Regions from separate parts of the Streptomyces sp. P5F9 genome, predicted to be linked through region 3. Evidence: riboswitches for the same ligand, from Rfam matches in the RefSeq annotation. Region 3 holds a riboswitch; each other region holds the start of a gene.
What was found. A riboswitch is a leader RNA that binds a small molecule or an ion and turns the genes downstream of it on or off. The one in region 3 is predicted to bind cobalamin.
Positions count from the first base shown of each region.

Region 1 (4,729 bases), on a different contig from region 3:
GCCGCCCGGTGATCTACACGACCACCCTGTGGTGGAAGACCTGCACGGGCAACAACAGCTCCCTGGCCTCGACACACGCGCTGTGGATCGCCCGCCACGAGTCGGCTGACGCGGGCGCGCTGCCCGCCGGATGGTCGTACTGGACCTTCTGGCAGTACGACAACAGCGGGAGCCTGCCGGGTGACCAGAATCTCTTCAACGGGACGGTGAGCCAACTGAAGAAGTTCGCCCGCGGATACTAGGCAATCCGGACACCACCGATACCCCCTCAGTTCATCTTCCGTTCACCCAGGTTGCCTACGGTCAATGCGCCGATGACCTCGAACGATTGCCTGGGTAAATGGAAAACTTCTCGCTGATCCTCGCGATTGTGGTAATCACCGCACTCGCGTTCGATTTTACGAACGGTTTCCACGACACCGCCAACGCGATGGCCACCACCATCTCGACCGGTGCCCTCAAGCCCAAGGTCGCGGTGGCCATGTCGGCCACCCTCAACCTGGTGGGCGCTTTTCTCTCCGTGGAGGTCGCCAACACGATCTCCAAGGGTCTCGTCGATGAGAGCGGTATCCGTCCCGAGGTCATCTTCGCCGCACTCGTCGGCGCGATCCTCTGGAACCTGGTGACCTGGCTCGTCGGCCTGCCGTCCAGTTCCTCGCACGCCCTGATGGGCGGTCTGATCGGCGCCACCATCGCCTCGGCCGGCACCGGCGCGGTCCACGGCGACGTCCTGGTCACCAAGGTGCTGCTGCCCGCGGTCGCCGCCCCGATCGTCGCGGGCGTCGCGGCGATGCTCGCTACCAGGTTCTCGTACGCGCTGAGCCGGAACTCGGACGGCAAGGCCGCCGACAAGGGCTTCCGCGTCGGCCAGATCGCCTCCGCCGGCCTGGTCTCGCTGGCCCACGGCACGAACGACGCCCAGAAGACGATGGGCATCATCACCCTGGCCCTGGTCGCCGGCGGCTCCATCGCCCCCGACTCGGACCCGCCCACCTGGGTCATCCTCTCCGCGGGCCTCGCCATCGCGATGGGCACGTACATCGGCGGCTGGCGCATCATCCGCACCATGGGCAAGGGCCTGACCGACCTCCGGCCGCAGCAGGGCTTCGCCGCCCAGACCAGCGCGGCCGCGGTCATCCTGGCCTCCTCGCACATCGGCTTCTCCCTCTCCACCACGCACGCCGTCTCCGGTTCCGTGATGGGCGCGGGCCTCGGCCGCAAGGGCGGTGTCGTCCGCTGGTCGACCGCGACCCGGATGTTCGTCGCCTGGGGTCTGACGCTGCCGGCCGCCGCGCTGGTCGGCGCGCTCGCCGAGTCCGTGACCGACCTCGGCGACTGGGGCACCGCGCTGGTGGCCGCCTTCCTGGTCGCCTCCAGCACCGCCATCTGGCTGCTCTCCCGCCGCCAGGTCGTCGACGCCTCGAACGTCAACGAGGTCGACGAACCGGCCGGCGTGGTGACCACCGCGATCGCCGCCGTGACCCCGCCGCCCCCGTCGGTCGCCCTCTCCGAAGGCCTCACGGCGACGATCCTCTCGCCGCCCGTGAACCCGGCCCCGGTCGTGAAGTCCGACCCGGCGACACCGCCGGCCGCCACCGTCTGAGCTCGCGCCCCGGACACGAAGGAACGAATCAGCATGCACATCGACTGGGCAGCCCTCGGCTCCGTCTTCGGCGTCAGCCTCGGCGCCACCGTCGCCCTGGTGGCCGTCTTCACCCTCGGCATCGTCGGCCTCTCCCGCCGCGAACGCGCCACCGCCCAGGGCGACTCCGCACCCCTCGCCCTGACCGGCGCGTACGCCTGCTTCGCGGCCTGCGCGGCGGCGGTGGCGTACGGGATCTATCTGATCGTGGCCTGACCGGCCGCAAGTTGGACGGAACGTGGGGTGCGGGACGGATCGCCGTCCCGCACCCCACGTCCGCGTGACCCCTCCGACCCCTCGCGTGTGGGCATCAGCACACTCCGTCCCCGCAGGTCAACAGCAAGTTGACGACCCTTCCAACAGCATGGTGGACTGCCGGAGCCATATACGGCGGCAGGAGAGGAAGCCGGTGTGAATCCGGCGCGGTCCCGCCACTGTCACCGGGGTAGACACCCCCGGGAGCCAGGAACTCTCACCGCCGGTCTCGTCGAACCAGGGCGTGGACACCCTGAGTGAGGACATATCGCCATGCTCGGCTGTCGTTCGAGGTCCCGTACCCGCACAGTGTCCGACCCAGCGATCGGCTGACCCGATGCGTGCCGATCGCGTCTTCGCGTACGGCGCCGCCGCCGGCCTCCTCGGCGACCACCTGCTCGGCGATCCACGCCGCGGGCATCCGGTCGCCGCGTTCGGCCGTGCCGCCGGTGCCGTGGAACGGCTGCTGTGGCGCGACCACCGAGGCTGGGGCGCCCTGCACACCGCCGTGTGCGTGGGTGGCACCGTCGCCCTCGCCGCCGTAGCAACTTCGGCCCTACGACCGTCTCGTACGGCCTCTGCGGCCCTCACCGCCGCCGCCACCTGGGCCGTCGTCGGCGGGACCTCCCTCGCGCGCGAGGCCGGGGTTGTCGGGCGCGCGCTGGAGGCAGGGGACATCGATGCCGCTCGGGCGCGGCTGCCGCACCTCTGCGGGCGGGACCCGCAGGCCCTCGACGCCGACGGGATCGCCCGGGCCGTCGTCGAGTCCGTCGCCGAGAACACGTCCGACGCGGTGGTGGGCGCCCTGGTCTGGGGCGGCATCGCGGGCGTCCCGGGCCTGCTCGGCTTCCGGGCCGTGAACACGCTCGACGCGATGGTCGGCCACAAGTCGGCCAAGTACCGCCGCTACGGCTGGGCTTCGGCCCGCCTCGACGACGTCGCCGGCTGGCCGGGCGCCCGTCTCACCGCCGCCCTCGCGACCGTCGCGGGCGGCGACCCGCGCGGAGCGGTACGCGCCTGGCGCACCGACGCCCGCAAGCATCCGAGCCCCAACGCCGGCCCCGTGGAGGCCTCCTTCGCGGGAGCCCTCGGCGTGCGCCTCGGCGGGACGCTCTCCTACGGCGGCCGGGTCGAGCACCGGCCCGTGCTCAACGGGGACGGGCGCGCCGTCGCCGTGCCGGACATCGCGCGTGCCGTACGGCTGTCCCGGCGCGTCGGTCTGCTCGCGCTCGGGGTCAGCGTCGCCGGGCGGCTGCTCGTGAAGGGGCGGAAGTCATGAGCGGCGGCGGGCTGTTGGTGGCCGGGACCACCTCGGATGCCGGGAAGAGTGTCGTGACCGCCGGGATCTGCCGGTGGCTGGTGCGGCAGGGCGTGAAGGTCGCGCCGTTCAAGGCGCAGAACATGTCCCTGAATTCGTTCGTGACGCGCGAGGGCGCCGAGATCGGGCGGGCGCAGGCCATGCAGGCGCAGGCGTGCCGGATCGAGCCGACCGCGCTGATGAACCCCGTGCTGCTGAAGCCGGGCGGCGACCGCACCAGCCAAGTCGTCCTCATGGGCAGGCCCGTTGGCGAGATGAGTGCCCGTGGTTATCACGGTGGGCGGCAAGAGGCCCTGCTCGGGACCGTGTTGGACTGTCTCGCCGAGCTGCGGGGCACGTATGACGCGGTGATCTGTGAGGGGGCCGGTTCGCCCGCCGAGATCAATCTGCGGCGGACCGACATCGTGAACATGGGCATCGCGCGCAATGCCCGACTGCCCGTTCTCGTCGTCGGCGACATCGATCGCGGGGGCGTCTTCGCCTCCTTCTTCGGGACCGTCGCGCTGCTGAGCCCCGAGGACCAGGCGTTCGTCGCGGGGTTCCTCGTCAACAAGTTCCGCGGTGATGTGTCGCTCCTGGAACCGGGGTTGGAGATGCTGCTCGGCCTCACCGGGCGCCGGACCTACGGCGTGCTGCCGTTCCGGCATGGCCTCGGGATCGACGAGGAGGACGGGCTGCGGATCTCGCTGCGCGGCACCGTGCGCGAGTCGAACACCGCGCCTCCGGTCGGCGAGGACGTGCTGCGGGTCGCCGTCTGCGCGATCCCCCTCATGTCCAACTTCACCGACGTGGACGCGCTGGCAGCCGAACCGGGCGTGGTGGTGCGGTTCGTGGACCGGCCCGAGGAGTTGGCCGACGCGGACCTCGTCGTGATCCCCGGGACCCGGGGCACGGTGAAGGCGCTGGAGTGGCTGCGGGAGCGGGGACTTGGGGATGCCCTGGTCCGCAGGGCCGCCGAACAACGCCCGATCCTCGGCATCTGCGGCGGCTTCCAGGTCCTCGGCGAGCACATCGACGACAAGGTCGAGAGCCGGCGGGGGGCGGTCGACGGGCTCGGCGTGCTGCCGCTGCGCGTGCGGTTCGCGCGCGAGAAGACCCTCACCCGGCCGGTGGGCGAAGCCCTCGGCGAGCGGGTCGAGGGGTACGAGATCCATCACGGGGTCGCCCAACTCACCGGCGGTGAGCCCTTCTTGGACGGCTGTCGGGTCGGTCAGACCTGGGGTACCCACTGGCACGGCTCGCTGGAGTCGGACGGTTTCCGGCGGGCGTTCCTGCGCGAGGTGGCCGCCGCCGCGGGGCGCCGGTTCGTGCCGGCGCCCGACACCTCGTTCGCCGCGCTGCGCGAGGAACAGCTCGACCGGCTCGGCGACCTCATCGAACAGCACGCGGACACGGACGCGCTCTGGCGGCTCATCGAGTCCGGCGCGCCGCAAGGACTGCCTTTCATTCCACCGGGAGCGCCCGCATGAGCACAGTGTTGTTGTTGTCGACCGCCGACACGGATCTGCTGGCGG
Region 1 covers NZ_JBXVPZ010000357.1:786-5,514, forward strand. Annotated here, with positions in the region: gene AC31A1_RS38010 (lysozyme) at 1-242, shown strand, start outside; gene AC31A1_RS38015 (inorganic phosphate transporter) at 341-1,603, shown strand; gene AC31A1_RS38020 (hypothetical protein) at 1,637-1,858, shown strand; cobalamin riboswitch at 1,994-2,136, shown strand; gene AC31A1_RS38025 (cobalamin biosynthesis protein) at 2,235-3,176, shown strand; gene AC31A1_RS38030 (cobyric acid synthase) at 3,173-4,684, shown strand; gene cobN (cobaltochelatase subunit CobN) at 4,681-4,729, shown strand, end outside.
Region 1: it holds a riboswitch for cobalamin, as region 3 does, so the genes downstream of both, AC31A1_RS38025 (cobalamin biosynthesis protein) here and nicT (Nickel transporter NicT) in region 3, are expected to answer to the same signal.

Region 2 (4,729 bases), on a different contig from region 3:
CCGTACGGGTCTTCTCCCAGGCCGGGAGCGGGCCGTTGCGCTCGGCGAGGTCGGCGGAGGCCTCGTACGCGGCGAGCATGATGCGCTCGGCGATCCGGGTCGAAAGGGCCTGCGCCTGGGGGGAGTCGAAGGGGACGCGGAGTTTGAAGAAGACGTCCTGGAGGCCCATCGCGCCCAGGCCGACGGGGCGCCAGCGGGCGTTGGAACGGCCCGCCTGCTCGGTCGGGTAGAAGTTGATGTCCACGACGCGGTCGAGGAAGGTGACGGCGGTGCGGACGGTCTCGTCCAGGCGCTCCCAGGCGATGTCACCGTTCGCTTGGTCCACGAATGCGCCCAGGTTCACCGAACCCAGGTTGCAGACCGCCGTCTCGCCGTCGTCCGTGACCTCCAGGATCTCCGTGCAGAGATTGGAGGAGTGGACCGTGTGGCCCGGCTCGGCCGTCTGGTTGGCGGTGCGGTTGGCCGCGTCCTTGAAGGTCATCCAGCCGTTGCCGGTCTGCGCGAGGGTGCGCATCATCCGGCCGTAGAGGTCACGGGCCGGGATGGTCTTCTTGGCGAGACCCCGCGCCTCGGCCTTGCGGTACGCGGCGTCGAACTCGTCGCCCCACAGGTCGACCAGCTCGGGCACGTCGGCGGGGGAGAACAGCGACCAGTCGCCGTTCTCGTTCACCCGGCGCATGAACTCGTCCGGGATCCAGTGCGCCAGGTTCAGGTTGTGCGTACGGCGGGCGTCCTCACCCGTGTTGTCCCGCAGCTCCAGGAACTCCTCGATGTCGGAGTGCCAGGTCTCCAGGTACACCGCGGCCGCGCCCTTGCGCCGGCCGCCCTGGTTCACCGCGGCGACCGAGGCGTCCAGCGTCTTCAGGAACGGGACGATGCCGTTGGAGTGCCCGTTCGTCCCCCGGATCAGCGAACCGCGGCTGCGGATGCGGGAGTACGACAGTCCGATGCCGCCGGCGTGCTTCGAGAGGCGGGCGACCTGGTGGTAGCGGTCGTAGATGGAGTCCAGCTCGTCCAGCGGGGAGTCGAGGAGGTAGCAGGACGACATCTGGGGGTGCCGGGTGCCGGAGTTGAAGAGCGTGGGGGAGGACGGGAGGTAGTCCAGGCGGCTCATCAGGCGGTAGAGCGCGGCTACTTCGTCCAAGGCGCGGGTGCTGTCGTCCTCGGCGAGGCCGGCCCCGACCCGGAGCATGAAGTGCTGGGGGGTCTCGATGACCTTGCGGGTGATCGGGTGGCGGAGGAGGTAACGGCTGTAGAGGGTGCGCAGGCCGAAGTAGCCGAAGCGGTCGTCGGCCTCCGTGTCGATCAGCGCGTCCAGGCGGGCCGCGTGCAGCGTCGCGAACTCGGCGGTGCGGTCCGCGATGAGGCCCTCGCGGTGGCCCACGGCGACGGACTCGGTGAACGTGGTGACGCCCTGGGAGGCGGCCTCGGCGGCGATGCTGATCGTCAGCAGCCGGGCGGCCAGCCGGGAGTAGACCGGGTCCTCGGAGATGAGGCCTGCGGCCGCCTCCGTCGCCAGCTCGCGCAGTTCCGCCACGTCCGCGTGCGCGGACCGGCCGCGCAACGTGGCGGCGGCGACCCGGCCGGGGTCGGCGTCGGGGAGGTCGGCGGTCAGCTCGGTCAGGGTCCGCAGGATCGCGGTACCGGGGCCGTCGGCGTCCTGAACGGCCGTTCCGGGAACGTCGGTTCCGGGTCCGGTCGTGGTCGCTGCGGTCGCCTCGTTCGCCTGGGTCGCTGATGCCGGCTCTGCTGGCGCGATGGTCACGGTGGGGCTCTCCCTCGCTCGGCACGGGGCCTCGCCGAGGGCAGGCGGCAGTACACGAGCGCACGGGGCGTCGCGTCCACCGGCCCACTCCACGAGGCCCGGACGTCATGCGCCCTGGCCGGGTGGCCGGACGCGCGCCGTCGGCAGGTCCTCGGACTGACCATGCGTGCATATGCACGTAAGTACACCGTTGCGGGACAGTTCCGGATTCGCACCGGATTCCCCTGCGGCGACAGCGAGCATGAGCATACATCTTGTGCCGGGCTGTCGTGGCAACCCCAGATGTTGTGTCGCGGCGGTTTCAGAGCGTCAGTTGATAGGTGAGCAGAGTGAGATCGTCCAGGTGTGGCACGGGGTTCCAGTCGCGGTCGGGGGTGCGGACGAAACCGAGGCGTTCGTAGATGCGGTGGGCCGCGTGCATGGAGCGTTGGGTCGACAGGACGAGCGCTGTGCAGCCTGCGGTGGCCCGGGCGCGGTCGACGCAGGCGCGGACGAGGGCTTCGCCGGCGCCCCGGCCGCGGGCGGCGCGGTCGATGGCGAGCGCGCGGATCTCGGCCTCGCCGGGGCGCGCTATGTCGGCGACGGGGCCGGGCCCCGAAACAAAGGTGACGCCGCCGAGGAGGCGGTCGCCCTCGACGGCGACCAGCACCTCGGCGTCGGCGGCCCGTCGCGCGACGTCCTTCAGCACGGGCAGGTACTCGTCACCCTCGCCGTAGTCGAGGAGGCCGTCGTCGAGGTAGGCGCGGGCGGTCAGGGTGCCGAGGGGTTCGTATTCGGTGGGCTCTGCTCGCCGGATGAGGATGTCCATGGAGGCGAGTGTGTACTACGGCGGACCGCCGAAGCTCGTGCCTTTCGGTGGTCCGCTGCGGGTTCCTCGCGGCCGGTCGCGCCCACGCGGCGGAGTCGAATTCTTCGGGGCGGGCTTTTCTGACGGTTGCGGACAGCGTGTCCACTATTTGAGAAGCGACGGATGGTCGTTTGTTAAAGGCTGGTGAAGCCCTTGTGTGAGGTGTCACGGGTGGCGTCACTGTGCGTGGTGGTAGATGGCCGACGGAAGTGCCTTTGGCTTAAACATGCCACTGCCAGGTAACCGCTTGTCGTTCAATCGGATGTTTCCATTCCGAGTCGGGCGAGAAGGGGGGTTGATGTGTTCGGCGGGGCATACGTAGCATCTTTCGCACGGCTGGAAACGAGTGCGGAATGATTGCGGGAACAGGTGATCGCACCCTTTTCGGCGGGCCGTCTGCTGCTCCATCCCGATGGTGTCCGACTCGGACTGGAAGAGAGCAAGAAATGGCACTCAAGTTTCCTGAGGATCACGAGCCCAGGTATTCCGACTTCAACCTGTTAGGGCTCTCCGACGAAACTATTCGAGAAGGAGGAGAAAGGGCTCTTTTCGGAGCCGACGACGACCGCAAGCTGGCGCTCATCGAGGGGCTGGCGAACGCGGGAATCAGGGACATCGACATGGGCTCCGGGCTGACCGAGCCGGCCTTCCTGCGGCGCGTGCTCGACTCGCAGCTCCTCCTGCACCGCATACCCGCGGACACGCAGTTCGTGTTCAACCTGACGCTCAAGACCTGGGAACCGCTCTCCGAGGCGCTCAAGGTCGTACCCCGCGACTATCTGGCGCGGATCCAGGTCAGCCTCGGCATGATCGAGTACCAGCAGGAGAACAAGCTCCTGGAGCGCGCCCACGAGAAACTCGTCGGGATCGGGGTCGGCTCCTTCCGGGCCAGCATCCTCAACGCCTTCTCGGCCGAGATCGACGACGAGCGCTACGAGTTCATCAACGAACAGATCGGCCGCGCCAAGCAGCTCGGTATCGAACTCATCCGGATCAACGACTCGATCGGCACACTGCTGCCGCACGCCACCGCCGTGCTCGCGGCGAACCTGGTGCGCGACAACCCCGGCACCAACTTCTACCTGCACGCCCACGACGACATCGGTCTGGGCCTGGCCAACTCGCTGACCTCGGTCTTCCACGGCTTCACCATGGTCGAGGGCGGTGTGGGCGGCTTCGGCAACCGGGCGGGTCTGGCGAACGTGGAGGTGCTCAGCCACATCTTCGCCGAGCGCGGGATCACCGTGGGCGGCCGGACCCTGGACGCGAAGAAGCTCTCCCGCGTCGCCTCGCTGGCGGAGGAGACCTTCATGGCCCTCCCCAACGTCTACCGGCCCATCAGCGGTCTGCTCACCGAGACCGAGAACGCCGGAATCGTGAACGTGCCGGACTACCTCGGCGTCAGCCGCGAGGTCGAGTACTTCCTCAACCCGATCGGCATCTTCCCCACGACCATCGGGCAGATCCTCGCGAACGTGGGGCTCCCGGAGGAATACACGGCCGACGAACTGTTCGTCGGTGCCGTGGCCGAACGCCTCAAGAGCCGCCTGGAGAACGAGATATATCCGGCCAAGCGGGCCGAATTCGAGAGCCTGCTGCGGAAGGTGCACGAGTTCTACGCGGACTTCGTCCGGATCGAGGACGTCCAGAAGACCGCGATCCAGGTCCTCCAGGACCCGTCCGTCGTACCCGTCGAAAACGCAGGACGGGCGAAGGCAGCTGAGACGGTGTCGAGCTGATCCATGGAACTGAATACCATCCTGAACGCGATTGTGCCGCTGTTCGCGATTGTCGGAATCGGATATGGGGCCAGCGCGTTCAGGGTGTTCCAGGGGAACACCGCACAAGCAGTCAACGACTTCGTCTTCTATATCGCGCTGCCCGCGCTGCTTTTTCTGGCTGTCGCCAGGGCGGACATCTCGGCGGGTGTGCCCTGGCAGTTCATTGCCGTCGCCGTCGTGTCGATCGTTATTTCCTATGCGCTCGGCATGGCTGGGGCCCGCCTTTTCTTCCGTCGGGACAACGAGGTCAGCCTGACCATGGGCCTGATGTCGGGCTACGGAAACGTCGCCTATATGGGTGTCCCGTTGTTACTGGCCGCGCTGGGTCCGAAAGCA
Region 2 covers NZ_JBXVPZ010000016.1:39,478-44,206, reverse strand. Annotated here, with positions in the region: gene AC31A1_RS05310 (ribonucleoside-diphosphate reductase subunit alpha) at 1-1,765, opposite strand, end outside; cobalamin riboswitch at 1,891-2,014, opposite strand; gene AC31A1_RS05305 (GNAT family N-acetyltransferase) at 2,067-2,573, opposite strand; gene AC31A1_RS05300 (beta/alpha barrel domain-containing protein) at 3,059-4,351, shown strand; gene AC31A1_RS05295 (AEC family transporter) at 4,355-4,729, shown strand, end outside.
Region 2: it holds a riboswitch for cobalamin, as region 3 does, so the genes downstream of both, AC31A1_RS05310 (ribonucleoside-diphosphate reductase subunit alpha) here and nicT (Nickel transporter NicT) in region 3, are expected to answer to the same signal.

Region 3 (4,729 bases):
ACGAACATCACGGCCATCCCCAACGCCATCGCGGCATGGCACGCCGGGGACAGGGCCCCGTCCGGGCTCACTGCCTCCAACGCGGCCCCGCCCTCCCACTGTTCACGTTCTGCGGCTGCGCCTCTTTCCCTGGTCCGGTCGAGAGCACGGGTCAGCCAGGACAGGCCAAGGCCCCCGAGAACCACCGCGAGCAGCACCGCCGTAACTCGCGGCCCTGTCCCGGTCAGACTCATGGCGGCCAGACCGGAACCGCCCGACATGTCCATTCCCGCCATGTCATGCGCACCGGCCGCGTCGGTGTGGCCGGACATGGCGCCGGAGGACGCCATCGCCGCCACCATCCAGGCCATGGCACCCATCATCAACCCGTGCGGCAGGGCGGCGAGTACCGCGCGGCTCCAGGTACGGTCACCGGTCCGGAAGGGAGCCGCCGCCAGGAACCACAACCCGCCCCCCGAGAACAGCGCCACCTGTGGAAACGCCGATATGTCCATGCCCCACGGCCAGGCCATCGCGATCATCAGCACCCCCATCGCCGCATGCCACGCGTGATCCGCCCGCTCGGCCAAGCCCGTGGCAGGCAGAACCATTCGCCACACCGCGTACAGGACTGGCACCGCAAACATCAGGCTCAGAATCCAGCGCAGTCCGCTCGCGGCGATCACGAAACCCCCAACTCCGGGAGGCCGTAAGGCATCCCTGATCCGAATCCGATTCACGACGGGTCGCATCAGCAGGGGAGGGGCCAAGAGCGCGGTCGCCGACCTGCCGGATGGACGCAACAGGAGTCGGGGCGGCGCGGGAGTGAGTTCCCAAGGTGCCGTGTGAGTGCGGTCACTTGGGCGTCGGGCCGCGAGCGCATCACGAAGCGGACCACGGCCGACCGCATGTACGAGCTACATGTACGAGCTATGCGACGGCTTGATGAACGGGCGGGAGGTGTGGGCCAGTTGAGGGCGCCGGCCCGACTGCGGCGCGGGCTGCCGGCGACGCCTCAGATCATGGGTTCCGGCGGAAGCGAGGAGTCGAGCAGCGCCGCCATGCCGGGATCGGTCAGCCGGTAGCGGACGACGCGGCCGTCCTTGTCGGCGGTGACGGTGCCCGAGGCCCGGAGCAGGCGCAGGATCTGCGAGACGGACGTGTCGCTGATGCCGGTGGCCAGCGCCAGATCCGATACGGCGATGGGCCCGGCCCGGTGCACGGCCAGCAGCACGGACAGCCTGTTCGGCTCGCCCAGCAGGGAGAAACGGGCGGCCCACTCGTTGACGCGGGCCGCGTCGCCGATGCCCTCGATGGCCTCGCAGACGGTGTGCTCATCGATCGCACGGCGATGCGCGCGACCCTCCGGAACCAGATGCATGCACCCATCCTCACTCCTGCCCCCATGTGAGGTGCAACACCTGCGCAATTGCGCAGACTTGTGGATGACCGGGGGCGCACCTAGCCTGATCCGGCCGTGGTGTTCGGGAAGACCGGTGCACCGTGTCCGATCAGGGTCGGGTACGGGAGTCCGGAGCGGCCCTCGCCACTGTGATCGGGAAGTCTCCGCACCATCCCCGCTCCCACCTGGGACCGGGCGGCCACGGGGCGCATATCGCGTCCGGGAAGGCCGGGCGGCGAGACGTTCGACCCGTCAGCCAGGAGACCGGCCACGGCACCGTACGACGACCCCGTCCACGAGGTGCTGGAGAGGCTGCCCCGAACATGTCCCTGCCCGAAAACCCCGCCCCGCCGTCCTCCGCCACCGGGACACCGGCCGCGCGGCCACTGCGCTGGGAGCGCCGGGACTGGCTGCGCACCGGCGCGCTGCTCGCCGTCATCGCGGCCCTGCACGTCGTGGCCTTCATGATCCTGATCGCCATGGTCGCCCCGAACCACTACACCGTCGGCCATCAGGTCTTCGGCGTGGGACTCGGCATCACCGCCTACACCCTCGGCATGCGGCACGCCTTCGACGCCGACCACATCGCGGCGATCGACAACACCACCCGCAAGCTCATGGCGGACGGCAAGCGTCCGGTGTCGGTCGGTTTCTGGTTCGCGCTGGGCCACTCGTCGATCGTGGTCGTCCTGGCCGCGCTGATCGCGGCCGGTGCCAAGGTGACCGGCGCCCTGCTCAACGAGGACTCCGACGCCCATGCGACGCTCGGCCTGATCAGCACCACTGTCTCCGGCAGCTTCCTCTACCTGATCGCGGCCCTCAACCTGGTCGCCCTCACCGGGATCTACCGGGTCTTCAAGGCCATGCGCGCCGGCCAGTTCGACGAGCACGAGCTGGAGAAGCACCTCGCCAACCGGGGCTTCATGAACCGCGTCCTGGGCCGTCTGACGAGGTCCATCACCCGGCCCGGCCAGATGTACCCCGTCGGCGTCCTGTTCGGTCTGGGCTTCGACACCGCCACCGAGGTCGCCCTGATGGTCATGGCCGGCTCCGGTGCCGCCGCCGGCCTGCCCTGGTACGCGATCCTGTGCCTGCCCCTGCTGTTCGCGGCGGGCATGAGCCTGTTCGACACCCTCGACGGCTGCTTCATGAACTTCGCCTACCACTGGGCGTTCTCCAACCCGGTCCGCAAGGTCTACTACAACCTCACCATCACCGGCCTGTCCATCGCCGTCGCCTTCATCATCGGCACCATCGAACTCGTCAGCGTCCTGCACGACAACCTCGGCCTCCAGGACGGCATCACCGGCTGGATCTCCGGCATCGACCTCGACAACGTCGGCTACATCATCGTCGGCCTCTTCGTCGTCGTATGGGCCTGCGCCATCGCCTACTGGCGCCTGGCCGACGTCGAACACCGCTGGAACGCGAAGACCGCCAACGCGGACTGACGCCTCGGTCGCGGGGCCGTCGCAGGCCCCGCATCCGACTGGTAAGGAGGACACAGGGTTGACCAGGCAGTACGTGGACGGTGATGCGCATGGGCGGGCAAGGGGAGAGATCCTCGGGCCGCACGGCCGCACCGGCGGACGTGAGCGCGTCCCCAGCGGTACGAAGCTTGCGCGCGGCGGTGTTCGCCGCGTACTGGGAGTGATTCGGGTTGCCCTACCGGTGGAGACCTGCTGGCAGGGCAGTTCCGTGGCCTTCGGCCTGTGCCGTACGACGGGACTGGGGAGGGGTTTCGAAGTCGCCAACCGCCTTGGCACGGACGACGGTTGTCCCGAGCGGGGTGTCCACCACCAGGCAGAGGAGAAAGGGGTATCGCTCCGACGGCGCCGGCATCGAGGCCCTCTCCAACAGGAGTCGGACGGAATTCCCTTTGAGTTCCGGCCTGTTGTCGTGGCCTGGGTCACATGCTGTGGATTGAGTGTGGTGGGCTATGGGTTTGCTCACCCGCACATGACAGTGGGTGCCCTGGTGCCAGGATGAGGCGCCATGAGGCCAGGGTGGTGTTCTCGCGCGATGCGGGCCGCGGTGTTCGCGGCCGTCTGTGTGGTGCTCGCTTCCCTGGGTCACGTCATGATGTCCGGGGACTACGTGCCCGCGTGGGCACTGGCCACCGGACTGGTCGTCACCGGCGTCCCGGGCTGGTGCCTGGCGGATCGTGAACGTGGGCTCCCGCTCATCGTGACGGTCGTGGTCGCCGCCCAGACGGTGCTGCATTCGGCGTTCTTGCTCGCCCAGCCGGCGTCCGGTGATCCGGTCTCCCCGAACACCACCATGAACATGGCCTCGATGCAGACGGGCTCCATGCACATGGCCAACTCGTCGGCCGGTGGTACGTCGTCGACCGGCATGCTCGTCGCCCACCTGCTGGCCGCGCTGCTGTGCGGGCTCTGGCTGGCCCACGGCGAGAAAGCCGCGTTCCGTATCCTGCGCGCTCTGGCCGGGCGACTGGCGGCTCCGCTACGACTGCTGCTCGCCCTGCCCGCGCCCACCGACCGCCCGCGCATCCGCAGGAGCCACCTCTACCCGGACCGGGCCCCGCGCCTTCTCCTCCTCGTCCACGCGATCACCTCCCGGGGGCCGCCCGCTCGGACCGCTGCCGTCTGAAGGCAGCCGGCATCCCGAGGCCGCCCATGAGGTGTGCCCCGGGCCACGGCCGTACGTCCGCGCAAGCGCCGTAGGGCCGTCTCACCCCACTCACCGGACCGCCCGCGATCTCGCGTGCCCAGGTCCGGATCACGGATGACTGAGAAGGACTCCAGGTGATCACTCCTGCCCTGCCCGCTTCGTGCGGCACAGGCGAGAAGAAGTCGGCAGCTCTCGACGAGGCGATCACCGCGTGGGCGCTCGCGGCCCGGGGCGGTGACGCGGACGCGGTCGAACACTTCGTCCGCGCCCTGCAACGCGACGTCCAGCGGTACGTGGCTCATCTCTGCGGCGACCCACAGGCAGCCGACGACCTGGTGCAGGACACGTTCCTGCGCGCGCTCGGCAGCCTGCACCGCTTCGAGGGCCGCTCCTCGGCGCGTACCTGGCTGCTGTCGATCGCCCGCCGGGCCGTCATCGACAGCTACCGCTACGCTGCCGCCAGGCCCCGCCTGTCTGACGTACCGGACTGGCAACTGGCGATCGAACTGGCCCAGCCGATCGACCTGCCCGGCTTCGACGACGGCGTCGCGCTGCTCGACCTGCTGGCCGAGCTGCCGGACGAGCGCCGCGAAGCCTTCGTCCTGACCCAGATGCTGGGCCTGCCCTATGTGGAAGCCGCCGAGGCGAGCCACTGCCCGATCGGCACGGTCCGCTCCCGCGTCGCGCGCGCCCGGGCGACCTTGACCGACCTCC
Region 3 covers NZ_JBXVPZ010000287.1:7,774-12,502, reverse strand. Annotated here, with positions in the region: gene AC31A1_RS34155 (DUF5134 domain-containing protein) at 1-665, opposite strand, end outside; gene AC31A1_RS34150 (ArsR/SmtB family transcription factor) at 995-1,360, opposite strand; cobalamin riboswitch at 1,441-1,668, shown strand; gene nicT (Nickel transporter NicT) at 1,705-2,832, shown strand; gene AC31A1_RS34140 (hypothetical protein) at 3,377-3,994, shown strand; gene AC31A1_RS34135 (sigma-70 family RNA polymerase sigma factor) at 4,150-4,729, shown strand, end outside.